DNA from 2 places in the Stenotrophomonas sp. YJH_SMC_79 genome. Region 1 is predicted to be linked to the other one. Evidence: predicted binding sites of a transcription regulator. Region 1 holds the regulator's gene; the other holds the start of a gene.

Evidence for each region. Region 1 encodes HrcA, which represses chaperone genes, less so after heat shock. Its sites were predicted from a motif close to TTNGCACTCNNNNNNNNNGAGTGCNAA; they were not measured.
Region 2: a site for HrcA is predicted at 12,889-12,915, ahead of AC5P57_RS13245 (co-chaperone GroES). Genes of this name have one in related genera too.

Annotation. Positions count from the first base shown of each region.
Region 1 covers NZ_JCAFRK010000001.1:1,063,444-1,078,636, forward strand. Annotated here, with positions in the region: gene AC5P57_RS05425 (LysR family transcriptional regulator) at 1-872, shown strand, start outside; gene recN (DNA repair protein RecN) at 994-2,655, opposite strand; gene hrcA (heat-inducible transcriptional repressor HrcA) at 2,771-3,835, shown strand; gene grpE (nucleotide exchange factor GrpE) at 3,899-4,414, shown strand; gene dnaK (molecular chaperone DnaK) at 4,595-6,517, shown strand; gene dnaJ (molecular chaperone DnaJ) at 6,672-7,799, shown strand; gene AC5P57_RS05455 (AraC family transcriptional regulator) at 7,905-8,702, opposite strand; gene AC5P57_RS05460 (MFS transporter) at 8,775-9,974, shown strand; gene pdxY (pyridoxal kinase) at 10,629-11,537, shown strand; gene AC5P57_RS05470 (prephenate dehydrogenase) at 11,534-12,658, shown strand; gene AC5P57_RS05475 (hypothetical protein) at 12,890-13,084, opposite strand; gene AC5P57_RS05480 (ABC transporter transmembrane domain-containing protein) at 13,155-14,927, opposite strand; gene AC5P57_RS05485 (IMPACT family protein) at 14,920-15,193, opposite strand, start outside.
Region 2 covers NZ_JCAFRK010000003.1:464,059-479,251, forward strand. Annotated here, with positions in the region: gene AC5P57_RS13200 (response regulator transcription factor) at 1-196, shown strand, start outside; gene AC5P57_RS13205 (VOC family protein) at 219-590, shown strand; gene AC5P57_RS13210 (arylamine N-acetyltransferase family protein) at 656-1,498, opposite strand; gene AC5P57_RS13215 (methyl-accepting chemotaxis protein) at 1,702-4,239, shown strand; gene AC5P57_RS13220 (PepSY domain-containing protein) at 4,317-6,839, opposite strand; gene AC5P57_RS13225 (TlpA family protein disulfide reductase) at 7,477-8,040, opposite strand; gene AC5P57_RS13230 (protein-disulfide reductase DsbD domain-containing protein) at 8,037-10,409, opposite strand; gene cutA (divalent-cation tolerance protein CutA) at 10,406-10,744, opposite strand; gene AC5P57_RS13240 (endonuclease) at 10,813-12,603, opposite strand; gene AC5P57_RS13245 (co-chaperone GroES) at 12,962-13,249, shown strand; gene groL (chaperonin GroEL) at 13,333-14,982, shown strand; gene AC5P57_RS13255 (DUF6445 family protein) at 15,116-15,193, shown strand, end outside.

The sequences.
Region 1 (15,193 bases):
TGCGGGTGATCGAGACCGGCGGCTTTTCCGCGGCCGCCCGAACGTTGGAGATGACCCCGTCGGCGGTCAGCAAGCTGGTGGCGAGGCTGGAACAACGGTTGGGTACGCGCCTGCTGCAACGCTCCACCCGCCAGCTGCAGCTGACTCCGGAGGGCTGCGCGTTCTACGAGCGCGGCCTGCGCGTGCTGGCCGACCTGGACGAGGCCGAGCGCTGTGCCAGTGCTCACGCCGAGCCGCGTGGACGCCTGCGGGTCAATTCCAATGTGCCGTTCGGCCAGCATTTCCTGTTGCCGCTGCTGCCGGCGTTCCTGCAGCGCAACCCGCAGGTAGGCGTGGACCTGACCCTCAACGACGAGGTGATCGACCTGCTGGAGCAGCGCACCGACGTGGCGGTGCGGGCCGGTCCGCTGAAGAGCTCCAGCCTGGTGGCACGGCGGCTGGGCGCGACGCGGATGATGATCGTGACCGCACCGGCCTACGCGCAGCGGCATGGACTGCCGCGCAACGCTGAGGAGCTGCAGTCACACAATCGGCTGGACATCGGCCATGCACGTGCGATGCAGGGGTGGCCGCTGCTGCAGGACGGACGCGAGCGGATGCTGCTGCCCAGTGGCAATGCCCGTGCCAGCAACGGCGATGCGCTGCGCCAGCTGGTGCTGGGTGGTCTGGGCATGGCACGGCTGGCCGCGTTCCAGGTGCAGGCCGACATCGCTGCCGGACGCCTGCTGCCGGTGCTGGAGGAAGCCAATCCCGGTGACCTGGAAGAGGTGCACGCGGTGTTCCTGGGGCAGGGCGGCTACCTGCCGCTGCGGGTGCGCGCGTTTCTTGATTTCCTGGTGGAGAACGTCGACCTGACGCAGCCACGGGGGTAGTGCCGGCCGCTGGCCGGCAACCTCACGATCTTCGCCCACCCGCATCGGGGTGCCGGCCAGCGGCCGGCACTACCGCGCGCGTTGTAGATCCACGCCATGCGTGGATAACCGCGAACAGGCGTTACACCTGCAGCAGCTTGCGGGCGGCGGCGCGCGCTTCCTTGCTCACTTCCACGCCGCCCAGCATGCGCGCCAGCTCTTCCTCGCGCGCCTTGCTGTCCAGCTTTTCCACCGCGCTCTGGGTCATGCCTTCCACCGGCGCCTTGCTGACCCGGTAATGGGCATGGCCCTTGGAGGCGACCTGCGGCAGGTGGGTCACGCACAGCACCTGCCGCTTCTCGCCGAGGGCGCGCAGCTTCTGGCCAACGATGTCCGCCACTGCGCCGCCGATGCCGGAGTCGACCTCGTCGAACACCATGGTCGGCACCGCATCCAGGTCCAGCGCGGCCACTTCGATGGCCAGCGAAATGCGCGACAGTTCACCGCCCGAGGCCACCTTGCGCAGGGCGCGCGGCGGCTGGCCGGCGTTGGCCGCCACCAGGAACTCCACACGCTCGGCACCCTGCGGGTCCGGCTTGCCGGCGTCCTGCGGTTCCAGTTCGATCAGGAACTGGCCGCCGCCCATGCCCAGCTCGGCGATGATGCCGGTGGTGGTGGCCGACAGTTCGGCAGCAGCGCTGCGACGGCTGGCGGTCAGCACTTCGGCCTGTGCGCGCCAGGCGGCGGCGGCCTTGTCGATCTCGCCGGCCAGGCGCTGCAGGCGTTCGTCGGCGCCGCGCAGCTGCTCCACTTCGGCGTGCATGCGCTCGCGCTGCGCGCCCAGCTCGTCCATCGGCACGCGGTGCTTGCGGGCCAGGTCGTGCAGGCGGCCGAGGCGGCGCTCATTCTCCTCGAACTGCTCCGGGTCGGCGTCGAGGTCGTCATGTACGCGGTCCAGCAGCGACAGGGCTTCGTGCAGCTGGATCGAGGCGTTCTCGATCAGGCCGTCCACCTCGCCCAGGCGCGGGTCGTGTTCGATCAGGCGCGACAGCTCGTGGCGCACCTGCTGCAGCAGGTCCAGTGCGGAACTGCCGTCGTCGCCGTTGAGCTGGTTGCTGGCGGCCTGGCAGGCGCTCAGCAGGGCGCTGGCGTGGGCCTGGCGACGGTGGCTGGCACCGAGTGCCGCGATCGACTCCGGCTCCAGGTCTTCACGGTCCAGTTCGCGCAGCTGGTGTTCCAAGAAGCCTATCCTGTCACTCACGTCGCCCTGTTGCGACAGCGCCAGCGATTCATCGACCAGCGCCTGCCAGGCGGCAGCGGCGCGGCGCACCTGGCGACGCTCGTTTTCGTTGCCGGCATAGGCGTCCAGCAGGGCCAGCTGCGACGGGCGCGTCAACAGGGCCTGCTGTTCGTGCTGGCCGTGGATCTCCACCAGCAACGAGGCCAGGTCGCCCAGCTGGGCCAGGGTCACCGGGCGGCCATTGATCCACGCCCGCGAACCGCCGTCGGCACGGATCACGCGGCGCAGCTGGCATTGTTCTTCGTCGTCCAGCTCGTTGTCGGCCAGCCACTGGCGCGCGGCCTGCAGCTGCTCCAACGCGAACTCGGCCGAAAGCTCGGCACGGGCGGCGCCGTGGCGGACCACGCCGCTGTCGGCGCGCAGGCCGGACAGGAAGCCCAGCGCGTCGACCATCAGCGACTTGCCGGCGCCGGTCTCGCCTGAAACCACGGTCATGCCTGGCCCGAACTCCAGTTCGGTGGCGCGGACGACGGCAAAATCCTTGATCGAAAGATGTCTGAGCATGGGTACGGGGGTATCAGCAGCCGCGCAACGCTAGCACGCGGGCGAGGGAGGTCCAATGACTTGCCAAGGTGATGCGCCGCCATTATCTAGTGTCCGTGTCTCACAGGTTGATTCCATGCACGGTTCTCCCGACCAGCTTGCCCCACGTGCGCGCCATCTGCTGCGCACGCTGATCGCGCGTTACATCCAGGACGGTGAGCCGGTCGGCTCGCAGACGCTGGCGCGCGTGGCCGGCCTGGAGGTCAGTCCGGCCACCATCCGCAACATCCTCGGCGACCTGGAAGACCTGGGGCTGCTGGCGTCACCGCACACCTCGGCCGGGCGCATCCCGACCGCGCATGGCTACCGGGTGTTCGTCGACGGCCTGCTGCAGATGCAGCCGCCGGGCGAGGGCGAGCTGGCCCGGTTGCGCCAGGAGCTGGCCGGTGGCGGCAGCACCCAGGCCCTGCTCGGCAGCGCCTCGGAGCTGCTGTCGGCGATGAGCCACTTCGTCGGCGTGGTCAGTGCGCCGCGGCGCGAGCAGTTTGCTTTCCGCCAGATCGATTTCGTGGCACTGGACGGGCGCCGGGTGCTGGCGATCCTGGTGTTTGCCGACAACGAGGTGCAGAACCGGGTCATCGAGACCCGCCAGGAGTTCGCGCCGGGCCAGCTGGAGCAGGTGGCCAACTACCTCAATGCCCATTTCGCCGGCCTGCCGATGGCCGAGATCCGCACTCGCCTGCTGCTGGAACTACGCGATGCCCGTTCCGAGCTGGAGCAGCTGCTGGCGCACAGCATCGAGCTGGCCGAGCAGGCCCTGCAGCCGGCGGCCGACGACATGCTGGTGGCCGGCCAGACCCGCCTGATGGGGGTACAGGACCTGTCCGACCTTGAGCGCCTGCGCGAGCTCTTCGAGCTGTTCTCCAGCAAACGCGAAATCCTGCAGCTGCTGGAACGGACCATCCAGGCCCCCGGCGTGCGCATCTTCATCGGCGAGGAGACCGGGATGATGCCGCTGCAGGGCGTCTCGCTGGTCACCGCCCCGTACACCGCCAACGGCCAGGTGCTGGGCGTGCTGGGCGTGATCGGCCCCAAGCGGATGGCCTACGACCGTGTGATCCCGCTGGTCCAGGCCACCGCCGATGTGCTCGGCGCGGCCTTTTCGCCGGCCGGCCGCACGCCGGGAACATCCGACGCTTGAAACGCAGCATCCCGCCCACACTAGGGTGGGTGGAGGCGGAGATTGACCGCCAGGGACCCAGACATGAACCACGAACATCCAGATATCGAATCCCAGCAGAGTGCCGCCGATGCGGCCGCCGCCGCCGGCGTCAATGACGAAGTGGAGCGCCTGCGCGCTGAAGTTGAACAGGTCAAGGCCGATGCGCTGCGTGAGCGCGCCGACCTGGAGAACCAGCGCAAGCGCGTTGCCCGTGACATCGAGCAGGCCCGCAAGTTCGCCAACGAGAAGCTGCTTGGGGAGCTGCTGCCGGTATTCGACAGCCTGGATGCTGGCCTGAAGGCTGCCGGCGACGACGCCCACCCGTTGCGCGAAGGCCTGGAGCTGACCTACAAGCAGCTGCTGAAGGTTGCCGGTGACAATGGCCTGGTCCTGCTGGACCCGACCGGCCAGCCGTTCAACCCGGAACACCACCAGGCCATCAGCCAGGTGCCGGCCCCGGGCGCCGCCCCCGGCACCGTGGTGACCGTGTTCCAGAAGGGCTACCTGCTCAACGAGCGCCTGCTGCGGCCGGCGCTGGTGGTGGTGGCCGCCGACTGACCCTGCCGGGCCGGGAGGCGGAATGACCCGCGACCCGGCCCGACGCTGAACGCGCCGGACGACCGGAAACACAGCGTTCGGGAGATGGCTTGAATGTTCCACGAGCCTCCCCCACATCGTATTCATCCACCGGCCGAACGGCCGGACTGACCCCAACAAGCATCCTCAGGAGTCTCCCCCATGGGCAAGATCATTGGTATCGACCTCGGCACCACCAACTCGTGCGTGGCGATCATGGACGGCGGCAAGGCCCGCGTCATCGAGAATTCGGAAGGCGATCGCACCACCCCGTCGATCGTCGCCTACACCAAGGACGGCGAAGTCCTGGTCGGCGCCTCGGCCAAGCGCCAGGCCGTGACCAACCCGAAGAACACCTTCTACGCGGTGAAGCGCCTGATCGGCCGCAAGTTCACCGACGCCGAAGTGCAGAAGGACATCGCGCACGTCCCGTACGGCATCCTGGCCCATGACAATGGCGACGCCTGGGTGTCGACCAGCGACGGCAAGAAGATGGCCCCGCAGGAAATCTCGGCCAAGGTGCTGGAAAAGATGAAGAAGACCGCCGAGGACTTCCTTGGTGAGAAGGTCACCGAAGCGGTCATCACCGTGCCGGCCTACTTCAATGACAGCCAGCGCCAGGCGACCAAGGACGCCGGCCGCATCGCCGGCCTGGACGTCAAGCGCATCATCAACGAGCCGACCGCGGCCGCGCTGGCCTATGGCCTGGACAAGGGCGACAACAAGGATCGCAAGATCGTGGTGTACGACCTGGGCGGCGGCACCTTCGACGTCTCGGTGATCGAGATCGCCAACGTCGACGGTGAGAAGCAGTTCGAAGTGCTGGCCACCAACGGCGACACCTTCCTGGGCGGCGAAGACTTCGACAACCGCGTCATCGAGTACCTGGTTGAAGAGTTCAACAAGGACCAGGGCATCGACCTGCGCAAGGATCCGCTGGCCCTGCAGCGCCTGAAGGACGCTGCCGAGCGCGCCAAGATCGAGCTGTCCAGCGCCCAGCAGACCGAAGTGAACCTGCCGTACGTCACCGCTGACGCGTCGGGTCCGAAGCACCTGAACATCAAGCTGACCCGCGCCAAGCTGGAAGCGCTGGTGGAAGACCTGATCAAGAAGTCGATCGAGCCGTGCCGCGTCGCCCTGAACGATGCCGGCCTGCGTTCGAGCGACATCAGCGAAGTGATCCTGGTCGGTGGCCAGACCCGCATGCCGAAGGTGCAGCAGGCGGTGACCGAGTTCTTCGGCAAGGAACCGCGCAAGGACGTCAACCCGGACGAAGCCGTGGCACTGGGTGCTGCGATCCAGGGCGGCGTGCTGGGCGGCGACGTCAAGGACGTTCTGCTGCTGGACGTGACCCCGCTGTCGCTGGGCATCGAGACCATGGGCGGCGTGTTCACCAAGATCATCGAGAAGAACACCACCATCCCGACCAAGGCCTCGCAGGTGTTCTCCACCGCCGAGGACAACCAGTCGGCCGTGACCGTGCATGTGCTGCAGGGTGAGCGCGAACAGGCCCGCTTCAACAAGTCGCTGGCCAAGTTCGACCTGTCCGGCATCGAGCCGGCCCCGCGTGGCCTGCCGCAGGTGGAAGTGTCCTTCGACATCGACGCCAACGGCATCCTGCATGTGTCGGCCAAGGACAAGAAGACCAACAAGGAACAGAAGGTCGAGATCAAGGCCGGTTCGGGCCTGTCCGAGGAAGAGATCGCACGCATGGTCGCCGACGCGGAAGCCAACCGCGAAGAAGACAAGAAGTTCCAGGAACTGGTGCAGGCCCGCAACCAGGCCGACGCCCTGATCCACGGCACCCGCAGCGCGATCACCGAGCACGGCAGCAAGGTCGGTGGCGAAGTGATCGGCAAGGTCGAGGCGGCGCTGGCCGACCTGGAGACCGCGATGAAGGGTGACGACAAGGCACAGATCGAAGCCAAGTCGAAGGCACTGGAAGAAGCTGGCCAGTCGCTGTTCGCCGCTGCTTCGGCCGACCAGGGCGGTGCCCCGGGTGCCGATGCCGGCAATGCCGGCAAGGCGCAGGACGACGTGGTCGACGCCGAGTTCACCGAAGTCAAGGACGACAAGAAGTCCTGATCCGGACCGACACGGGACGCTGGCAACCAGCGTCCCGTTGTCGCATCAGGGTCCTGACCGCCCACCGGCGTGTCGGGGCGCCCGACGCAAGAGCGGACCTGGTTCCGCTCTTCCGCTTTGACGAATCCCGACTTTCCGGAACCAGATCCACGATATGAGCAAGCGCGATTACTACGAAGTGCTGGGCGTTGCCCGCACCGCCACCGACGAAGAGCTGAAGAAGGCCTACCGTCGCTGCGCGATGAAGTTCCACCCGGACCGCAACCCGGGTGATGCGGCGGCCGAAGCCTCCTTCAAGGAGTGCAAGGAAGCCTACGAAGTGCTGTCCGACGGCAACAAGCGCCGCATGTACGACAGCCACGGCCACGCTGCGTTCGAGCACGGCATGGGTGGTGGTGGCGGTCCGGGCGGCCCGGACATGAACGATATCTTCGGCGATATCTTCGGCAACATTTTTGGCGGTGGCGGCGGTGGTCCGCGCCAGGCCCGTCGCGGTGCCGACATCGGCTACGTGATGGAGCTGGACCTGGAAGAAGCCGTGCGCGGCGTCGAGCGCCGGATCGAGATCCCGACCCTGGCCGAGTGCGGCGACTGCGATGGCAGTGGCTCGGAAGACGGCAAGGTCGAGACCTGCAACGTGTGCCATGGCCGCGGCCAGGTGCGCATCCAGCGCGGCATCTTCGCCATGCAGCAGGCCTGCCACAACTGCGGCGGCCGTGGCCAGATCATCGCCAAGCCCTGCAAGACCTGCCACGGCAACGGCCGTGTCGAGGAAGACAAGGTGCTGTCGGTGAAGGTGCCTGCGGGCGTCGATACCGGTGACCGCATCCGCCTGCAGGGCGAGGGCGAGGCTGGTCCGGCCGGCACGCCGCCAGGTGACCTGTACGTGGAAGTGCGCGTGCGCGAGCATGCGATCTTCCAGCGCGATGGTGACGATCTGCACTGTGAAGTGCCGATCCGCATCTCGCAGGCGGCACTGGGCGACACCGTGCGTGTGGCCACCCTCGGCGGCGAAGCGGAAATCCGCATCCCGGCCGAGACCCAGACCGGCAAGCTGTTCCGCCTGCGTGGCAAGGGCGTACGTTCGGTGCGCAGCCGCAGCGAGGGCGACCTGTACTGCCGCGTGGTGGTGGAGACCCCGGTCAACCTCACCAACGAGCAGCGCAAGCTGCTGGAGCAGTTCGAAGCCACCTTCGTCGGTGAGGAAGCGCGCAAGCATTCGCCGAAGTCGGCCACCTTCATGGATGGCGTAAAGGGCTTCTGGGACCGGATGACGTCCTGAGTTTTCAACGGAAGCGTTGAACGGTAGCGCCGGGCGATGCCCGGCGTTTTCGTTTGCGGGCGCGGCTGCATTCTGCCAGCGTGGCCCGGCGCTACCGGGGAATGCTCACCGGAAAAACGCCGCCGGCGTTTGCCCCAGCTGCCGTTTGAACATGCTGGTGAACGCGCTGGGGCTGTCATACCCCATCGCCATCGCGACATCGATGACCTTGTCGCCGACCGCCAGCCGTTCCAGCGCCGCCAGCAACCGCGCCTGCTGCCGCCACTGGCCGAAGGTCATGCCCAGTTCGCCGGCGAAATGCCGCTGGATGGTTTTCACGTCCACCTCCAGCGCCTGCGCCCAGTCCTGCAGCGTGGCGTCGTCACCCGGATGCTTCTGCAGGTGCTGGCAGATCCGCTGCAGACGCGGATCGGTGGGGGCGGGCAGGTGCAGCGGCAGCACGTCCATGCGATGCAGTTCGTCCAGCAGCAGGCGCACCACGCGGCCATCGCGGCTGTCTTCAATGTGCTCGCCCTTGATCAGGGTGGCTGCCTGCAGCAGTTCGCGCAGCAGCGGTGCCACCTGCACCGCGAACGGTTCGGCTGGCAACTGCGGGGCGAACGATGGATCGATGTACAGGCTGCGCATGTGCACGGCGGCGATGCAGTCCACCGCGTGCACCATGCCCGCCGGCATCCAGATCGCGCGGGTCGAGGGCACTACCCAGCGGCCCACCTCCGAGCGCACCACCATCAGTCCGGAGATGGCGTAGACCAGCTGGTGGCGCTGGTGCTTGTGCCCGGCGATATGGGTGCCGGCCGGGTATTGGGTGACCCGGTAGGTGACAGGGCGATGCAGCGGCACCTCCCGCCACGGTGCGGCGGGATCGACGTCGCTGGCAATGTCCTTTTTGCGATAGGGCATGACCCGAACGCGGCAGAAGGGAAGAGAGCGCAACCGTAGCATGCGTGGCTCGCCCCCAACCTGACTGTGTCCATGTCGACTCTGGCTTCTCCCGCAACAACCTCACGCCCGGTGGCTCCCGGCGTGCTGGCTGCCATTTCCACCTCGCATGTCGTCAACGACATGATGCAGTCGCTGATCCTGGCCATCTATCCAGTGATCAAGGGCGGCTTCAACCTGAGCTTCACCCAGATCGGCCTGATCACGCTGACCTACCAGCTCACCGCCTCGATCTTCCAGCCGTTGATCGGCATGGCCACCGACCGCCGTCCGGCGCCGTACTCGCTGCCGATCGGCATGGCCTCGACCCTGTGCGGCATGCTGCTGCTCGGCTTCGCACCGAACTACGCGGTGGTGCTGATGGCGGCGGCGATGGTCGGCATTGGTTCGGCCATCTTCCATCCGGAAGCCTCGCGCATCGCGCGGCTGGCCTCGGGGGGCCGCCATGGCTTCGCGCAGTCGGTGTTCCAGGTCGGCGGCAACTTCGGTACCGCGCTGGGCCCGCTGATTGCAGCGGCGGTGATCGTGCCGTACGGCCAGCATGCCGCCTCGTGGTTTGCCGGCGCCGCCCTGATCGGCATCGCATTGCTGACCTATGTCGGCCGCTGGTACGCGCTGCACCTGGGCACCCCGCGCCCGGCCAGCACCGCCTCGATGGCTCCACGCCATCCGCCGCGCACCGTGGCCAAGGTGCTGGCGATCCTGCTGGTGCTGATCTTCAGCAAGTACTTCTACATGGCCAGCATCGGCAGCTACTTCACCTTCTACCTGATCCACCACTTCGGCATTCCGGTCGCGCAGGCGCAGCTGCATCTGTTCGCGTTCCTGGTGGCGTCTGCCGCCGGCGGCTTCCTCGGTGGCCCGCTGGGAGACCGCATCGGCCGCAAGCCGATCATCTGGACCTCGATCCTGGGCGTGGCGCCGTTCGCACTGATGCTGCCGCACGCCGACCTGTTCTGGACCACGGTGCTGGCGGTACTGATCGGTTTCGTTCTGTCCTCGGCGTTTTCGGCGATCGTGGTCTATGCGCAGGAGATGATGCCGCACCGCATCGGCATGGTGTCCGGCCTGTTCTTCGGCTTTGCGTTCGGCATGGGTGGTCTGGGTGCTGCCGTGCTAGGCCTGCTGGCGGACAAGACCAGCATTGAGTACGTCTACCAGCTGACCGCGTTCCTGCCGCTGCTGGGCATCGTGGCGGCGTGGCTGCCGCCGTCGCGGCCTGCTGCTCACTGAGGGGGTTTGGTTTGCAGGGCTTGCAGCCCTGCACCTGCCGAAGCAACGTCAACGTCAACAGCAGAAGCTGGCTATCCGTGGGTTGGCGGGGTGGGGCCGGTTGAGGGGGACGCTGCAAGTACGTCCATGTAAGCTCGGTCGCGCCATCCATGGCGCTCACGCCCCCTCAACTGGACCCACCCCGCCTTCGACAGTTGGCCGCGATCTGTTGGACAGCGTTCTGCTTTGGTGGGTGCCGACCGTTGGTCGGCACGGGGTCGGATATCGATATTTGACAGACGTGTCGACCAACGGTCGACACCTACCAACAGCCGCAGTTGCCAGTAGAGCCACGCCATGCGTGGATGAATTCATTCGATATCTGGCAGATGTGTCGACCAAGGTCGACACCTACCTACAGGCGCGCGGAACAACAGCCGCAGTTGCCAACAGCCGCGTGAACCTGTCAGAGGTGGGGCGGTGTCGGAGTGCGGGGTGTCAGCCGCATGGATGCGGCTGCCAAGCCCCCAAGGACGGGTTCACGGCGTCCCCGCACTCCGACACCGCCCCGCCATCCCACGGATAGCCCGCTTTGGCTTTTGCCGTTGCCGTTGCATCGAGCAGGTGCAGGGCTGCAAGCCCTGCCGAAAACCCCCTTGGGCGTAGAATGCGGCCATGAGCGAATCCCTTGATAACCACTTGGTCCACGGCCGCCGCCTGCGGCCCGACGGCCCGTCGCCGATCGATGTCATCTCGGTCCAGTCGCAACTTGTCTACGGCCATGCCGGCAACAGCGCCGCCGTGCCGCCGATGCGAGCACTCGGCGTGCGCGTGGCGGAGATCCCGACCGTGTTGCTGAGCAATGCGCCGTTCTACGACACCACGCGCGGTCGCGTGCTGCCCGCCGACTGGTTCGCCGACCTGTTGCTGGGCACCCACGAGCGCGGCCTGCCGCAGCGGGCGAAGATGCTGGTGTCCGGCTATTTCGGCAGTACGGCCAACGGCGCCGCCTTCGCCGACTGGCTGGACGAGATCCTGCCGGCCTGCCCGCAGCTGCGTTACTGCCTGGATCCGGTAATTGGTGACACCCACACCGGCCCCTATGTGGAGCCGGGCCTGGAAGCGATCTTCGCCGAGCGCCTGCTGCCGCATGCCTGGCTGGTCACGCCGAATGCATTCGAACTCAATCGCCTTACCGGCATGCCTGCGTTGGCCGAAGCCGATGCCATCGCCGCCGCACGCACGCTGCTGGACCGTGGTCCGCACTGGGTGATCGCGCACAGCGTGGGCGGCAACCCGGGTGAACTGGTGACCCTGGCCGTTGGCCGCGAGGAAACCTGGCGCTGGACCTCGCCGCTGCTGCCGGTGGACGTGGCCGGCACTGGCGATGTGTTGATGTCGCTGGTGGTGTCGTTCCTGCTGCGCGGTGAATCGATGCAGCAGGCGATCTCGCGCGCCATCGCCGGTACCCATGCGGCATTGGAAGCGACCCTGGACAACGGTTTCGAAGAGTTCGACGTGATCGTCGCAGCACCCGCTGCCCTGGCCGATGGCGCACGCTTCCGCGCCGAACGCGTGGCATGAGCGGCCTGCTCGAACGCACGCCGCGCACGGTCGGCATCGTCGGAAGCGCCGGCGCCTACGGGCGCTGGTTGAGCCGCTTCTTCCAGCAGCACATGCAGCTGCAGGTGATCGGCCACGATCCGGCCGATCCGGACTCGCATACGCCGGAACACCTGTTGGCGCTGGCCGACGTGCTGGTGTTCTCGGCGCCGATCCGGCATACGCCCGCGTTGATCGCCGAATACGCGCGGCAGTCCGCAGGCCGCGAGCGCGATCGCCTGTGGCTGGACGTGACCTCGGTGAAGGAGGCGCCGGTGCAGGCGATGCTGGCCTCGCAGGCCGAGGTGGTCGGGCTGCACCCGATGACCGCGCCGCCCAAGGCACCCACCCTGAAGGGCCGGGTAATGGTGGTCTGCGAAGCACGGCTGAAGCACTGGCAACCCTGGGTCGATGCGTTGTGCGCGACGCTGCAGGCCGAGTGCGTGCGCGCCACCCCGCAGCACCACGACCAGATGATGGCGCTGGTGCAGGCGATGGTGCACGCCACCCATCTGGCCCAGGCCGGCGTGCTGCGCCAGTACCAGCCGCAGCTGGGCGACCTGGCCGCGATGATGCCGTACCGCTCGGCGTCGTTCGAACTGGATACCGCAATCATCTCGCGCATCCTGTCGTTGAACCCGGCAATCTATGAGGACATCCAGTTCGGCAACCCGTACGTTGCGCCGATGCTGGAGCGCTTGGTCGCCCAACTTCAGGCCCTGCAGGCCCAGGTCGGGCAGGGCGACGACACTGCACGCAGTGCATTCCGTGAGCAGCTGTTGTCGGCCAATCGCAGCGCGTTCGGCGAGCAGGCGCTGGCCGAGGGCAACTACACCTTCGAACGCGTGGGCTATCTGCTGGCAGACCTGACCGAGCGCAACGCGCTGTCGGTGCACCTGCCGGAAGACCGGCCGGGGTCGTTGCGCGAACTGCTGAACGTGTTCGAGCAGCATCGCATCAGCCTGGCTTCGATCCACTCCTCGCGCACCCCTGGCGGCGAAGTCCATTTCCGCATCGGTTTCGTTGCGGGCAGCGACCCTGCAGCGATCACCGTGGCGGCGGCCGAAGTGGACGCCAGCGGCATCGGGCGCGTGCTCGGCTGATCGCATTCATCCACAGGCGGTGTGGATGGCTTCTGCGCAAACATGTGGATAACCGCGCGCAGCCCTTGGCAGCCAAGGCTGTCAAGATGGCTGGTCAAAAATTGACCACGCCTTCTTGTAGCGTCGAGCCATGCTCGACTCCTTTTGGCGAAACGCGTGCCGACCAAGGTCGGCACCTGCCAAAGCAGGGCGATGCGAAATCCGGTCGCGCCGGGCCATGCCCGGCGCACCTCAGATCGTCAGCCTCAGCTCACCACCGCTGGTGGTGAATTCGCGGCCATTGCGCACCAGCAATCGACCGTCGTCGAGCTCGTAACGGGGCGTGGCTTCGGAGTGGTGCCCGCTGCCATTCGCCTCGGGCTTGAACTCGATGATGATGTGGCTTTCACCGTTGCTGTCGACGGCGGGAAACTGACGGAACGACATCCTGCACCTCCTTCAGCGGATGCTGTTGATGCGGTGCCAGCTTCACTCCGCCGATGTTAGCCGGCCGTCATCAATCGATGAACTGCAGTCGTGCCAGTTCAGCGTACAGGCCGCCTTCGGCCAGCAGCTGTGCGTGCGTCCCTTCCGCCACGATGCGGCCCTGGTCCATCACCACGATACGGTCGGCCTTGAGTACGGTGGCCAGGCGGTGCGCGATCACCAGCGTGGTGCGGCCCGCCATCAAGCGCTCCAGGGCCTGCTGCACGCCATGCTCGCTCTGTGCGTCCAGCGCGCTGGTGGCTTCGTCCAGCAACAGGATCGGTGCGTCCTTCAGCAGTGCGCGGGCAATCGCCACACGCTGCTGCTGGCCGCCGGACAAGCGGGCGCCACGCTCGCCCAGCTCACTGTCATAGCCCTGCGGCAACGCGCGCAGGAAGCCGTCCGCCTCGGCGGCGCGTGCGGCAGCCTCGACCTCGCTGTCGCTGGCCTGCAGGCGGCCATAGCGGATGTTGTCGCGTGCACTGGCCGCGAACAGCGTCGGCTGTTGCGGCACCAGCGCCAGCTGCGCGCGCAGTTCGGCCGGGTCGACCTGGCGCACGTCGATGCCATCCACGCAGATGCGGCCGCCGGCCGGATCGTGGAAGCGCAGCAGCATCGACAGCACTGTGCTCTTGCCTGCGCCCGACGGGCCGACCAAAGCCACGGTCTCACCCGGGCGGACATGCAGGTTGAAATGGTCCAGCGCGGCCTGGTCCGGGCGCTGCGGATAGTGGAACACCACGTCGTCGAACTGGATCTCGCCACGCAGCGGCTGCGGCAGCAAGTGCGGCTGCGCCGGCGCGCGGATCTCGATGTCTTCCTGCAGCAGTTCGCCGATGCGGCCCATGCCGCCGGCCGCGCGCTGCAGTTCGTTCCAGACTTCGGCCAGCGCACCGACCGAGCCACCGCCGATCAGTGCATACAGCACGAACTGGCCCAGGGTGCCTGCGCTGAGGCGACCGTCGATGACATCGTGCGCACCCAGCCACAGCACGCCGACGATGGCGCCGAACACCAGCAGGATGGCGCTGGCGGTGACCAGCGACTGCGCACCGATGCGGCGCCGCGCGGCCTTGATGGCATCGCCCAGTGCGTGGTCGAAGCGGCCGCGCTCGTAGGGCTCGCGTGCATGCGCCTGCACCGTCCGTACGGCGCCCAGGGTCTCGCTGGCCAGGCTGTTGGCATCGGCGATGCGGTCCTGGCTGCTGCGCGCGACAGTGCGCAGCTTGCGCGCACCGATGATGATCGGCAGGACCGCAAGCGGAATGCCCAGCAGCGACCACGCCGCCAGCCGTGGGCTGGTGACGAACAGCATCGCCAGGCTGCCAACCACCGTGACGCTGCTGCGCAATGCCACCGACATGGTCGAGCCGACCACGCTGCGCAGCAGTTCACTGTCGGCGGTCAGGCGCGAGACCAGCTCGCCGCTGCGGCTGCGGTCATGGAACCCGGCACCGAGCTGGATCAGGTGGGCGTACAGGCGGCTGCGCAGGTCAGCCACGACCTTTTCGCCCAGCAGTGACACGAAGTAGAAGCGTGCGGCGGTGGCCAGGGCCAGCACCACGGCCACCAGCATCAGCAGGGCGAAGGCGCGGTTGATCTGGCCGCCGCTGCTGAAGCCATGGTCGATCATCTGCTTGACCGCCGGCGGCAGGCTCAGTGTGGCCGCCGAAGACACTGCCAGGGCCAGCAGCCAGGCGGTGAACAGGCCACTGTGGCGGCGCACGAACGGCCATAGCGTGCGCAGGCTGCCGAGGCGGCGCAGTGGCGGGGGCGAGGCGGGGGCGCCGTCCTTGTCAGTCATCCTGGTGGTCGTCTTCTATGCGGATACGGTCACGAGTGGCGTCGCGCAGGCGGATTTTCAATGCGTCGACCTGATCGGCCGGCAATTCAACGCGCAGGCGCACCCCGTTCGCGTCGAACTGTTCATCGCGCTTCTCCGCGCCGAATGCCGGCAGGGCCGCATGCAGGGTGCCCAGGTCTTCGAAGCCGGCCTGCAGCTGCAGCCGTGCCATGGCGACCAGCGCCAGCCGCGGTGCGGTGCGCAGGCATTCTGCGGCGGCGCCGCCG
Region 2 (15,193 bases), on a different contig from region 1:
CACCGATACCTTCGGGGAACGCGAGGTGGCGATCCTGCGCCTGTTGGCTGGGGGATACAGCAACAAGGAGATCGCGCGCAGCCTGTTCCTGGCCGAGGGCACGGTGAAGAACTACGTGTCCGCCATACTCGACAAGCTGGGCACCCGTGATCGCACCCGTGCGGTGCTGAAGGCGATTACCCTGCGCATCATCTGAGTGGACCGAGCAAGGAGTGCCAGTGAACCCGATCCTGCATGTGGAAATCCCGGCCAGTGACCTGGACCGTGCCATCGCGTTCTACCAGCATTGGCTGCAGGTGGTCATGGATGAGCCGATCCTGCTGCACGATTGCCGGATGGCGTACCTGCCGTTCTCCGATGAGGCCGAGGGTGCCAGCATGGCGCTGGTGCACGGCGCGGACTACCGGCCCTCCGAGCAGGGCGCGCGCATCTACATCGGCGTGGATGACCTGGATGCCAGCCTCGCGCGCGCGCTGCAGGCAGGTGCCGAACTGCGCTTCGGCCCGGCCGATGCCGGCGACTGGCGCGTGGCCGAGATCCGCGACAGCGAAGGCAACCGGATTGCGTTGCAGGCGCGCGCGTCCATGTAGAGTCGAGCCATGCTCGACTGCCGTGGATGATGCCGCCAATGCGTCAGCCGAGCATCGGCTCGACGCTACACGTGGGTCGCGGCGCGGGAGCGCTGCAGCCAGTCATTGATGGCCGGGTCCAGCCGCGGGTCGTCCGGCAGCTGCATGCCGAAGCGCTGCTGCAGCACGTCACGCACATCACCCACATCATGCAGCGGGCGCTTGTCCGGGGCCTGCCCGGGGCGGTACTCGGTGTAATTGCCGCTGCCGATGGTACGGCGCCAGTCCGGCCCGGTCAGCGATGCGCGCAGCTGGCCGGGGAAACTGGAATCGGGATGGGTGCACACGTACCAGTTGCCCACCACGTTGTCGATCGGTGCCGGCGCCTGCAGGTCGAACCGATACATCGCCCGCCAGCCATCGTTGGACTCGGCCGACAGCACGAAATCACCCTCGTCGGGCAGGCGCTGCAGCAGATAGCGTTCGTGCGGCGTGGCCTGCGGCTGCGGATCATGCAGGCGCAGCGGCACGGTCGGGGTCAGGCTGCCGAAACCGGCATCCACCAGCCAGTCATCGCCTTCCACCTGCACGCGTAGCAGCAGGTGGGTACGCGCGGTCAGTTCGCCGTCCTGTGCGGCCAGCAGCACACGTGCACTCAGTGGCTGCGCATCGAAGCCCAATGCCTGCAGCAGCGCCAGCAATCCGCCATTGAGTTCGAAGCAGTACCCGCCACGCCGGTCGTCAAGCAGCTTGCGTTGCACGCTGTCCAGGTCGATCGGCACCGCATCGCGCAGCAGGCAGCTGAGTGTCTCGAAGGGCAGCAGTGCGTTGTGGCGCTGCTGCAGCAGGGTCAGGCCGGCCAGAGTCCGCGGTGGCGGTGCTTCCAGCTGCAGGCGCTGCAGGTAGCGGGGGACATCGAGCGTCGTCATGGAGGCACCGGGCGGGGGAGGGGCGTCCACTGTGCTCCCCAAACCGGGGTTGAGGTCAAGCGCGGCGGCCGTGTCATGCCTCCGTCGCCTGCACCCGGTACAAAGGCCGCGTCCACCAGCAACGGGGGGACGCAGGCGAAGAAAGCTCTAAAGTTGTCCTGAAGCCGGCCGATACAGGTGTGTCCTTCCGCCTGGAGTCTGTCATGTCGGCCGTTGTTCCCCACCTCCGGTCCCTGCGCACGCGCCTTGCCACGTTGCGCTCGGCGTCCCCCGGCCTGCTGCTGTGGCTGCAGCCACACCGGCTCAGCGTGGCCAACAAGCTCAAGGCGACCCTGTGGGTCTGTGGCCTGGGCCTGGTGGCGATCGCCGCTGTCTACGCATGGACTGGCCATGCCAACGCCCTGGCTGCGCGCAGCCAGGCCAGCTACCAGCGCGGCAGCGATCTGGCTGCCAGCCTGTCCACGCGGGTGGCCGAAGCGCGTCGCCTGCAGACCCAGTATGCACGCAGTTTCGATGATGCCGACCGCGCGCAGCTGTTGGCCACGCAGAAGGCGTTGCAGACTGATCTGCAGGCGCTGCGCGCGACGCCGATGGATGCTGGCCGGCGCAAGGCCCTGCAGGCGCTGACCGAAGCTGCCGACGCGTTCTCGCAGGGTGTGGCCGCCCTGTTCGAACGGGTCGACGAGATGGGCCGTGGTGATGCCGGCCTCGCCGCGCAGCTGCAGCAGGCCGCTGACACCCTCCAGGCGCAGGTGGATGTGCAGCAGCGGCCCGCGCTGGCGCTGTCCCTGCAGAAGATGCGAAGGCAGGAGGCGCTGCTGCTGCTCGACGGTGATTCCACCCACGCCGACCGCGCCAGCGAGGAAAAGCTGCCGTTCGATCTCGCGCTGGCGGGCCTGCCCGCGGATGAGCAGGACACCCTGCGCACCGGTATGGAGGTGTATCAGGCCGCATTGCTGGGGTATACCGCTGCCCGCGTCGGCCTGGATGTGGAAGCGCAGTCGCTGCTGGATACCGCTGCGGGCGTAGCGCCGGCGCTGGCCGCATTCCAGCAGGCACAGGTGGCGGCGCTGGCCAGGGCGCAGGCGCGGCAGCAGGCCGGCGCGCGCACGATGAGCGTGCTGTTCGCACTGACCCTGCTGCTGGTGGCAGGCGTGCTGATCACCAGCCTGGTGCTGGTGCTGCGTGCGGTGCGCCAGCCGATCCAGGACACCCTGCGTTTCGCCAGCGATATCGCCGACGACCGCCTCGACACCACTCTGCGCGTCTACAACGCCAACGATGAGATCGGCCAGCTGGCCCAGCGCCTGGTCGACATGCAGCAGCGCCTGCGCGCGCGCATCGAGACCGAGCGTGCCGTGGCCCGCGGCAACACCCGCGTGCGCCAGGCACTGGACAGCGCGCAGACCGGGCTGATGGTGATCGATGCGGAAGGGCAGGTCGCCTACGCCAATCCGGCGCTGTTGGAGCAGCTTGAACTCCGGCTTGAAGATCTGGTGGGGAACGATGCGGTACGCCTGCATCCGGCACTGGCCAACCTGGCCGGCGTGCGCCAGCGCGAGGAGCGCGAGATCGGTCATGCCGGCGTCCGCTACCAGCTGATCGCCAATGCCATCACCGACGAAGGGCATTTCCTCGGCGTGGCAGTGGAGTGGCGCAGCCGCGCGCTGGAAACGCTGCTGGAAACCGAAGTGGCAGCACTGGTCGACGCCGCCGCACATGGCGACCTGCACGGTCGCATCGCGCTGGAGGGAAAGCAGGGCTTTGTGCGTACGTTGTCGACCAGCATCAATCGCCTGCTGGCCACGTTCGAGACCAACCTCGGCGATCTGCAGGCACTTCTGGCGGCGCTGGCCCGCGGCGACCTCAGCGTGCGCATGGAAGGTGAGCTGCAGGGCGTGTTCGCACGCATGCGCGACGATGCCAACGCCACCGTCGCGCAACTGGGCCGCATCGTCACCCGCATCCAGCAGGCGACGTCCAGCCTCGATACCGCTGTCGGTGAGATCGTTGCCGGTCACCATGATCTGTCGCAGCGCACCGAACAGCAGGCGGCCAACCTGGAAGAGACGGCAGCGTCGATGCACGAGCTGACCGACACCGTTGGCCGCAATGCCGATGCCGCGGGCCGTGCCGACGTGCTGGTCAAGGGCGCGGCAGCAGTGGCCCAGCGCGGTGGCGAGGCCGTTGGCCAGGTGGTCGCGACCATGCATGGCATCAGCGAGGCCTCGCGGCGGATCGGCGACATCACCCAGCTGATCGATGGCATCGCCTTCCAGACCAACATCCTCGCGCTGAATGCTGCGGTGGAAGCAGCGCGCGCGGGTGAGCAGGGTCGCAGCTTCGCTGTGGTGGCTGCGGAAGTGCGCCTGCTGGCACAACGCAGCGCGGAGGCGGCCAAGCAGATCAAGGGCCTGATCGAGGATTCGGTGGCGCGTGTAGGCCAGGGCAACCAGCAGGCCGAACAGGCCGGCACCACGATGGGCGAGATTGTCGGCAGCGTGCAGCAGCTTGCGGATCTGCTGACAGGTATCCGCAGCGCGTCGCAGGACCAGCATGCCGGCATCGCCCAGGTGAACCAGACCATCGTGCAGATGGAGGCCAGTACCCAGCGCAACGCCAGCCTGGTGGAAGAGGCTGGTGCCTCCACCGCGCAGATGCAGGCGCAGGTACACGCGCTGGCCGAAGCGGTGGGTGCGTTCCGGTTGCAGCCGGTGCCGCTGGCGCGCGCTGCGGCCTGATCCTGCTCCGGTAGTGCCGGCCGCTGGCCGGCACGCCCCTGGTCATGCCGGCCAGCGGCCGGCACTACCCTTGTGACTCAATACACGTCGCGGCGGTAGCGCCCGTTCTCCAGCAGCGTTTCCACAGCTTCATCGCCCAGCGCAGCGCGCAGCACGTGGTCCACGCCTTCGGCCATGCCCTGCAGCGAGCCGCAGACATGAATCACCGCGCCGCGCTGCATCCATCCGCGCAACGCGTCTGCGGCTGCATGCAGGCGATCCTGCACGTAACCACCTTCGCCATCGCGCGAGAACGCCAGGTCCACCCGCGCGAGATGGCCATCGGCCTGCCACGCTTCGATCTCATCGGCGAACAGGAAGTCGTGCGCGCGCTGGCGTTCGCCGAACAGCAGCCAGTGCCCGTGCTCACCTGCATGCGCGGCTTCGCGCAACAGGCTGCGCAGGCCCGCGATGCCGGTGCCGTTGCCGATCAATACCATGGGTGCACCGGTCACTCGATGGAAACCGGGATTGCGATGCACGCGGGAGGCGATGCTGGCGCCTATTGGCGCATGCAGTGACAGCCAGCCCGAGCCCAGGCCGGTGCGTCCGGCTTCGTCATGGACCAGCCGTACCACCAGTTCCACCACTTCATCATTCGTGGAGGAGGCGATGGAGTATTCGCGCCCGGGCAGCGTTGGCAATCCGGACAACCACAGGCAGGCATCCTGCACCGCCAGCGCGGCGTCGGCCTCGGGCAGCTCGCGTTCACTGGCCAGCGCCAGCAGGGTGCGTGGGTGACCGTCCACCAGCAGCGGCTGCAGCGGATCCAACCCCTGTGCTTTCAGCACCGCGCTGGCGTGCCGCGCGTTGTGCCGGGGCGCGATATGCAGGATGTCGCCCGCCTGCCACTGCACATCGGCCGGTGGCGCAAGACGGATGCGCCAGATGGCACCGCCCATGCTGCCCGGGTTGAGCCGGTCGCGGCCGAGCAGTCGCCATTCATGCATCCGCGTGGCCGCCGGCAGCACGCTGTCATCGGTGACGATGCCGGTCAGCGCGCCCAGCTGCAGCTGCCATTGGCGCAGGGCCGCTACCGAGGCGGCATCGACTTCGATGCGCTCGAACAGCGCACGCGCACCGTTGCTCAGCAGCCAGCCATCGAATTGGCGGCCAAAGCCGCAGTAATGCGGGTATTGGCGGTCACCGAGGGCGAGCAGGCCGAACTGCAGGCCCGACAGATCGGACGCTTGTGCCAGCAGCCGTCGCGCAGCGCCCCGCGCCGCATCCGGAGGTTCGCCATCGCCAAAGGTGCTCAGCACGAACAATGCCTGGGCAGTACGCGCGAGCTGCGTGGCATCGACCCGGGCCAATGGCAGTACCTGCACAGCATGGCCCGCGGCCTGCAGCTGCGCGGCAGCACGCCAGGCCAGCTGTTCGCCCAGCCCGCTCTGGCTGGCATGCACCACCAGCCACGGCGTGCCACCGCCATCGGCAGGCGTTGCTGGCAGCGACTGGCGCAGGCCACGCGCGGCGCGCTGACTACGGCGGCGGTCCAGGTAGAGCATCCAGCCGGTGATGAAGAACAGGCTCATGCCCAAACTGCTGAGCATCACCACGACACGCCCGGGCACGCCGAAGTAGCTGCCCGAGTGCAGCGCGAACACGCTGGTGGCCAGCTGCGCGCCGGCGCCCTGGCGCGCGTAGGGGCGGGCATCGAGCGTGGCACCCGTGCCCGGGTCGAGCTGCAGCAGATCATGCGCGCGGTCATGCTGGCCGCCGCGCTGCGACGGATCACCGGCCATCACGCGTACATTCAGTGCCTGCCCGGGCTTCTCCGGCAGGCGCAGGTCGATGTAGCCGGTGCGCACGCCGGGCAGTGCATACAGCGTGGCTTCGATGCGCTCCAGGTTCAGGGCGGTGTCGGTGGCGACCTTGTGCTTGGCGGCTGGTGCGACGCCCAACAGGGTGTTGGCGGCACTGCGATACCAGTCGAAGGACCACCACAGGCCGGTCAGTGCACTCATCAGGTAGATCAGCAGCACCCAGGTGCCGACCACCGAGTGCAGGCTCCACAGGAAGCCACGGCCGCTGCGTTTCCATTCCACCGCCAGCCAGCTGCGCCAGTGCCACCAGCGTCGCGGCCAGCGCAGATAGAGCCCGGACAGGGTGAAGAACAGCAGGGCGATGGCGCAGCTGCCGGTGATCCATTTGCCGCGCTCGCCGGCGGCGAGGTGGCGATGCAGGTCCTCGACGAAATCGAAGAACGCCTGCCCACGCAGGGCGCTGAATCGCTCGCCGCTGTACGGATCGAAGTAGACCCAGTGTTCCTTGCCGCCGGCGAAGCGTGCCACCGAGGGCCGCTGCCCGGTGGCATCCACGCGCAGGCGCTGCAGGGGGCGATCACTGCCGGCCTGCAGCAGCGGCACCAGTTCGCTGAGTTCAAGCGGAAGCTGGCCGTCGGCATGGTGCTTGGCGATCTCGGCGAAGCCGGGATTGGCCGCGCGCAGCAGTTCATCCTCGAAGGACAGCATGGCGCCGCTGAGGCCCATCACGGCCAGTACGGCACCGGCGGTGATGCCCAGCAGCCAGTGCAGTTGGAACAGGACGTTCTTGAACATCGAAGGAGGAGGGCCCGGAAGGCTGCCGCCCGCATCCTGCGCAACAGCAAATGAGAATTAGTCGCGGAATTCTCCGTGGCGCCCCGGCTGCGGTCAAGCAGGGGGTATCGGCCGGGCGGCGCCCGGCACCCGCGGTAGTGCCGGCCGCTGGCCGGCAACCTCAGAAGCAACAGCGTGCATTCCGTGGGATGGCGGGGTGGGACCGGTTGCGGGGGACGGCGCCAGTACGTCCCTGTAGCCTTGGCCGCGGCATCCATGCCGCGCACACCCCCGCAACCGGCCCCACCCCGCCTTCGACAGATTTCCGCGATCTGTAGATCCACGCCATGCGTGGATGCTCCTCGTTCAATTGCCGAAGTATTCGATTTCGATGGAGATTCATCCACGCATGGCGTGGATCTACCGTGTCGACCAAGGTCGACACCTACCAACAGCGCCTTGAACTTGTCGAAGGCGGGGCACTGTGGGCGTGCGGGGTGTGAGCCGCATGGATGCGGCGACCAAGCCCCCATGGATGGGTTCACGGCGGCCCCGCACGCCCACAGTGCCTCGCCATCTCACAGGAAGCCCGCTGTAGCTGTTGCTTCGGCTGTTGCTCTGGCCTGAAGCGGGTGCAGGGTGCAACCCTGCCGAACCCTCACTTCACCCAGCCGTCGATCTCGCCGTGGGCGAACGGCCCCAGCTTTGCCTTCACCAGCCGCCCCTGTGCATCGAACAGCACGCTGTAGGGCAGCAGGCCCTGTGTATTGCCCAGCTGCACGCTGGCATCGCGCGGTCCCGGGGTCTCGATCACGATCGGGTAATCCACCGGCACCCGTTGCAGGAAACCGCGCACGTCTTCCGGCGTATCCAGCGCCAGGCCCAGCACCTGCACGCCTGGGTCGCCCTGTGCTGCGGCAAAGCGCGCCAGTTCGGGCATTTCTTCAACGCAGGGCGCGCACCAGCTGGCCCAGACATTGATCAACAGCGGGCGACCGCCAGCGTGCTGGCGCAGGTCCAGCGGCCGGCCTTCAAGATCGGGCAGCGACAGCGCGGGCAGGCTGTCGCCGACCTGCAGGACGGGTGCCGCAGCCGCCACAGCAGGTGCCGCTGGCATGGCCTCAGGCGCAGCGGGCGCGGGAGCCAATCGATGCCCGGCCCACAGGCCAAGGCCGGCGGCCAGCACCGCTGTCCACAGCAGCGCTGGCCGTTGCCACTTCATCGTGCGGTGCGCAGCAGCGCTTCCTCCACCACTGCCTGGGTCAGCAGGGTCGGCAGCACGGTCGGCGGCGCGCCGGGGCCGTACACCACGTACAGCGGCACGCCGACGGCCTTGTGCTCTTCCAGGAACGTGGTGATCTGCGGATCGACGTTGGTGTAGTCACCGCGCATGTACACCGCGTTGGTGCGCTTGAGCAGTTCCTTGAACTCTGGCCGCGACAGCACGGCGCGCTCGTTGGCCTTGCAGCTCACGCACCAGTCGGCGGTCATGTTCACGAACACCACGCGGTTGTCGGCGCGCAGGCGGTCCAGCAGCTGCGGCGAGTACTCCACCACGTTGTCGCTGGCCGCCTGTGCGGCGCGTGCCGGCGGTGCCAGCTGGGTCACACCCCAGGCGGGAACCAGTGCACCGATTGCCAGCAGCACGCCGAGCAGGGTGACGGCGCGCGAGCCAGTCCAGCGGTTGCGTTCGAACAGCCACAGGCCGAAGGCGAACAGCAGCAGGCCACCCAGCACCAGCGCCATGCCGTCCACGCCACGCTGCTTGCCCAGCACCCACAGCAGCCACAGCGCGGTGGCATACATCGGGAAGGCCAGCACGTGCTTGAGCGTTTCCATCCATGGGCCCGGCTTGGGCAGGCGGCGCGCCAGCGCCGGCACGAAGCCGATCAGCAGGAACGGCAGCGCCAGGCCCAGGCCGAGGAACAGGAACACGGTCATCGCTTTCAGCGGCGGGGCAATGAACGCGTAGGCAATCGCGCCACCCATGAACGGGCCGACGCAGGCACTGCCGACCACGCAGGCCAGCGCACCGGTGAAGAAGTCACCGGCCGGGCCACTGCGGCTGGCCAGCGACTGGCCCAGGTTGCCGATGCCACCGCCGAGGGTGAATACGCCGGACAGGCTCAGGCCCACCGCGAACATGATGTAGGCCAGCGCCGCCACCACACCCGGGTGCTGCAGCTGGAAGCCGATGCCGACGGCGTTGCCGATCGCACGCAGGCCGACCATCAACGCACCGATCACCGCGAACGCGACCAGCACGCCCAGCGTGTACCAGAGGGCGTGGCTGCGCGCGCGCTGCGGGCTTTCGCCGCTCTGCGCCAGGCTCAGTACCTTCAGCGAGAGGATCGGCAGCACGCAGGGCATCAGGTTCAGTACCAGGCCACCGGCCAGGGCCAGCAGCAGCACCCACACGAATGACCTGTCCGGATTCGGCGTGGTCGCCGGCGGACGCGTCCGGAGCGCGTTGTCACCGCGCGCATCGGCAGCGAACTCATTACCGCTTCCGGCGCCTGCAACGGCCGGGGTGGCGGCATCCGTATTGGGCACCGTCGGCAGCAGGCGCAGGGGGGCGCCGTTGGCGCCTTCGCGTGGCGCTGCAGCCGACGGGCTGATCACCTCGTTGCGCGGCGGTGCCTGGTCGGTGCTGGCGCTGACCTTGCCGGCCGGGATCGACAGCTTCACCCGGCGGGTCATCGGCGGGTAGCAGATACCATCGGTCTGGCAGCCCTGGAAGGTCACCACCAGGGTACTGTCGACCGCGTCAGCGACGGAGCGGCGCAGCGGCAGCGGCACTTCCACCTGGTTGAAGTAGACCGAGACATCGCCGAAGTGTTCGTCGCGATGCGACTGCGCGGCAGGCCAGCGCAGCTTGTCGGCCAGCACCCCGGTACTGCCGTCCAGCTTCACCGAAGTGCGGTCGCGATACAGGTAGTAGCCCGGCGCCGGGCTGAAGCGCAGCAGCAGGGTGTTGCCGTCACTGGCGATGGCGTCGAAGCCGAACGCCTGTTCCGACGGCAGCGGCAGCGCCTGGCTGTTGCTGGCCGCACCCGGCAGGCGCAGGCCGCCGCTGTTGCCGGCACCGGCCAGCGGGTTGTTGAACGGGCTGGCGGCACCGGCACGCGGGGCCGGGGCGGTGGCCTGTGCACCGGCACCGGGCAGGGTGACCTGCACCACGCGCTTCTGCGGCGGGTAGCAGACACCGGCATCGGCGCAGCCCTGGTAGCGTACTTCCAGGCTGATGGTGCCCGCTGCATCGGTCGGCGTGCCGGGCAGGGTGGCCTGCAGGCGCTCGCGATAGGTTTCGACCTCGCCGAAGAAATCGTCGTGGTGCTTGTCGCCCTTGGGCATCTGCAGCGCGCCGGCATTGAAGGCCGGGTCGGCCTTGACGCTGGTGCGATGGCGATACAGGTAATAGCCGGGCGCGATCTTGAACTGCAGTTGCACCTGGCCACGTTCGGGGGCGGTGGCGGTCAGCGCGAACGCCTGGTCCACCGGCAGCAGGTCCTTCTCATCCAGCGCGAACGCTGGCAGCGAGAGCCACATCAGGGCGCACAAGGCGGCGCCACGCGCAAACAGAGTCTTCAATCAGTGTCCTCCCGGGTCTGTGCCCGGATCCAGTCCAGATACGCCGGCAGGCCGGCCCGGGTTTCGACCGCGATGCACTCCGGGAGTTCATACGGATGCAGTTCGACGATCCGGGCAATCGCGTGATCGACGCGGCTTGCGGTGGTCTTCACCAGCAGCTGCAGCTCGGCGTCGGTGGTCACCTCGCCCTGCCAGCGGTAGGTCGACTGCGCGCCATCGAGGCGGGTCACGCACGCGGCCAGGCGCTCTCCGACCAGCGCGTGCGCGATGCGCTCGGCACTGGCCCGGTCCGGGCAGGTGGTCAACAGCAGCAGGACGGGATCGACGGTCGACATGACCGTCGAGTATAGGGCCGCCGCCGGGTCAGGGCCCGGCGGCGGCGATGGACCGCTGCGTTGCGCGGTCAGTTGGCCAGCTGGCAGGTGGCCGGCTTGGCCGAGGTGAACAGGCCAGGGGTTGCCCACTCGGGGTGGTCGATGAACGGGTTGCGGTTGCCCTGGAAGCTGTAGATCACGTCATTGCGCGCACGCTCGGCATCATCCGGCGGATCGGACAGGTGCCAGTCGATCAGGGTCGACAGCAGGCCCATGTAGGCCGGCGAGCTGCTGGTCTTGACGATCCTGCTGCGGTCGTCGGTCAGCTCCAGGTCCGGCTCGGACTGGCCGGTGGCCGCATCCTTGCCGCCCTCGTAGCGGATGGCCATGTACATGACCGCACGCGCCATGTCGCCCTTGCGCTTGCCCCACACTTCGAACGTGCCGGTGTTGCCGTCCGGCGTGCGCACCCAGTTGGAATTGCCCGGATAGCCACCGCTGCCGCCGCCCTGGCCGTTGTTGGCCTCGGTGGCGCGCTCGCCGCAGTTGGCGTCGCACTTGGCGAACGGCTTGTTGCCACGGTCGGCGTTCCACTGTGCATCGGTCAGGTACAGCATGTGGGTGTCGGTGTACGGCGCGTACGGCAGGCCCTTGTCACCGGTGGTGCTGGCGAAGCCCAGCGAGTTCGGCCAGGTGTGTTCGCGGTTGTACTTCAGGCCACTGCCGCTGCCGGCGCGATCGGTCACCTTGGCGTAGCTGCGGTTGCGATACGCGTCGAGGATGCGGTTCGGGTTGTTCGGGTCCTCGTCGGCAATCTCCAGGATGGTCCAGGTGCTGGTGCCCGAGCCGCTGTACGGGTAGGCGGTGTGGCCCTTGATGGTGGCGTGCAGCGAGCAGCGCAGCTGGCTCGGGCTGGACGTGTTCACCTTCGAGTAGTAGCCGGCCGGCACGCCCGGATTGCCCGGGTCGGGATTGCCGCCGGTGCTGGCCACGGTGAAGGCGATGCGGCTGTCGGCGGCCGGGTGCGCGCCCTGCAGGTCGGTGATGCGCGCGGCGCGGATGTCGAAGCGGCAGGCCTCACCGGCCACCAGCGCGGTATTGGTGGACAGCTTCACGCTGCGCCCGCTGGCGGGGAAGGTCAGCGGCACGCTGCCGGAACTGCCGCAGCTCAGCGCGAAGGCGCCACTGGCCAGGTTCACCGTCTCGCTGAACACCACTTCCAGATCGGCCGCGGCCGGGAAGGTGCTGCTGCCCTGTGCCGGGGTGGTGGTGGACACCGACGGCGGCGTGTTCGGGCCCGGGGTGCCGCCACCACTGAAGGTCTGGCCGTTGTTGCAGCTGCCGAAGGTCTGCCTGGCCGACTCGGCCCAGGTGAAGTGGGCGTACTGGCTGCCGCTGCCGGTCAGCTGCAGCGAGGTGCCCGGCGCCGTGCTGTTGGTCTCGGCCACCGGAATGTTCTGGCTGGTCATGCCGGCGGCAGGGCCACCGGAGGCGGTGATGGCGCCCTCGTAGCTGAGGAACTGGACCACCTTGCCGCTGGCATCGACCAGGGCGATGCCATCGTTCGGGCCGTTCTGGAGGCCGTTGGTCGGGTAGCTGACCACGGCGATGCTGGCGCTGCCGCAGCCCGCGGCGGTACCGGCCGGGACCGGGTTGTTGGCGTAGACCGTGGCGGCCGAAGGATTGCTGCCGTTGTAGAGGTAAAGCCGATAGCCGGACAGGTCCTCTCCGGCGGTGGCGACGACCTCGATCGCTTCGCCGACGTCACCGGCGGCGGTGCTGTCGTCGTAATGCAGTTCGTTGATGAAGACCTCGGCCTGGGCCGGCGCGGCGGCCAGCGCCAGCAGGCAGGCGGCGGCAAGCGGGGACAGCAATCGCATCGACAACTCCTTGTGATTGGGAATGCGCGGCCGAGCCTAAGGCCGATCCAGTGACACTTTGTCGTAAATGAACGTCAGATATCTGACAGTGCGACGCGGATCACCAAAAGTCGAGGGCGCCGAGGACCGAATGGATGCGTTTCACCGGGCTGAACGTCTTCATGCAGGGACGCGCTGTGCGGGCCTGGCCGCACCGAAATTTTTTCCGGGGACGGCCTTGAAAGGCCCGGGGGCAGCTCCATCTCTGTCCTGCTCCCGATTCGTCGGGCTTTTTCGCGAGCGATGCTGGCAGTCACCTGGGGTGAGTGCTAACATCGCCAGACTTTTTCAGACCAATCAATAACTTAAGAGGTCTCTCATGAGCATCAAGCCGCTGCACGACCGCGTTGTGGTCAAGCCGATCGAAGCCGACGAAATCTCCGCCGGTGGCATCGTCATTCCGGATTCGGCCAAGGAAAAGTCCACCAAGGGTGAAGTCGTGGCCGTCGGCCCGGGCAAGCCGCTGGACAACGGCAGCGTGCGTGCGCCGTCGCTGAAGGTTGGCGACAAGGTCATCTACGGCCAGTACGCCGGCAGCTCGTACAAGAGCGAAGGCGTCGAGTACAAGGTCCTGCGCGAAGACGACGTGCTCGCCGTCATCGGCTGAGCCTCGGCGCGACCTGCTTCATCCCCTGATTCCAAACACCCAGCCGCCGGGCATGGCCCGGCGCTACCAATGAGGTAACTGCAATGGCTGCCAAGGATATTCGTTTCGGTGAAGACGCCCGTTCGCGCATGGTGCGCGGCGTCAACGTTCTCGCCAATGCCGTCAAGGCCACCCTGGGCCCGAAGGGCCGCAACGTCGTGCTGGAAAAGAGCTTCGGCGCCCCGACCATCACCAAGGACGGCGTCTCCGTCGCCAAGGAAATCGAACTGGCTGACAAGTTCGAGAACATGGGCGCACAGATGGTGAAGGAAGTCGCTTCGCGCACCAACGACGACGCCGGCGACGGCACCACCACCGCCACCGTGCTGGCCCAGGCCCTGATCCGCGAAGGCGCCAAGGCTGTTGCCGCCGGCATGAACCCGATGGATCTGAAGCGCGGTATCGACAAGGCCGTCGTGGCCGCCGTTGCCGAGCTGAAGACCATCTCCAAGCCGACCGCTGACGACAAGGCGATTGCCCAGGTCGGTACCATCTCGGCCAACTCGGACGAGTCGATCGGCCAGATCATCGCCGACGCGATGAAGGAAGTCGGCAAGGAAGGCGTGATCACCGTTGAAGAAGGCTCGGGCCTGGACAACGAGCTGGACGTGGTCAAGGGCATGCAGTTCGACCGCGGCTACCTGTCCCCGTACTTCATCAACAACCAGCAGTCGCAGACCGCTGACCTGGATGACCCGTTCATCCTGCTGCACGACAAGAAGATCTCCAACGTCCGTGACCTGCTGCCGGTGCTGGAAGGCGTCGCCAAGGCCGGCAAGCCGCTGCTGATCGTTGCCGAAGAAGTCGAAGGCGAAGCGCTGGCCACCCTGGTGGTCAACACCATCCGTGGCATCGTCAAGGTCGTGGCCGTCAAGGCTCCGGGCTTCGGCGACCGTCGCAAGGCGATGCTGGAAGACATGGCCGTGCTGACCGGTGGCACCGTGATCTCCGAAGAAGTTGGCCTGTCGCTGGAAAAGGCCACCATCAAGGACCTGGGCCGCGCCAAGAAGGTGCAGGTTTCCAAGGAAAACACCACCATCATCGATGGCGTGGGTGACAAGGCTGCCGTCGACGCACGCGTCGGCCAGATCAAGACCCAGATCCAGGACACCTCCTCCGATTACGACCGCGAGAAGCTGCAGGAACGCGTGGCCAAGCTGGCCGGCGGCGTTGCCGTGATCAAGGTCGGTGCTTCGACCGAAATCGAAATGAAGGAAAAGAAGGACCGCGTCGACGACGCCCTGCACGCGACCCGTGCAGCCGTTGAAGAAGGCGTGGTCCCGGGCGGCGGCGTTGCCCTGGTCCGTGCGGTCACCGCACTGGCCGGCCTGAAGGGTGCCAACGAAGACCAGAACCACGGCATCCAGATCGCCCTGCGCGCGATGGAAGCCCCGCTGCGCGAAATCGTTGCCAACGCCGGTGAAGAGCCGTCGGTCATCATCAACAAGGTCAAGGAAGGCACCGGCAGCTTCGGCTACAACGCCGCCACCGGCGAGTTCGGCGACATGCTGCAGTTCGGCATCCTGGACCCGACCAAGGTGACCCGTTCGGCCCTGCAGAACGCGGCCTCGATCGCTGGCCTGATGATCACCACCGAAGCCATGGTTGCCGAAGCTCCGAAGAAGGACGAGCCGGCCATGGGCGGCGCCGGTGGCATGGGCGGCATGGGTGGCATGGGCGGCATGGACTTCTAAGGTCCACGCCCGCGTCGGACGTTGCCGGCCCTGGTCGGCGCGTCTTCCCGATGCAAAGAAGAACCCCGCCGCGAGGCGGGGTTTTTTGTTGCCCGGTTGCCGCCATGGCGCCGCGTCGCTACGCTCGGCGACCATGCCTACCTCGTTCATCGTCGTCGACGACTTCCTCTCTCCGGCCGATGCGCACGGCCTGCGCCAGGCCGGCCTGGGC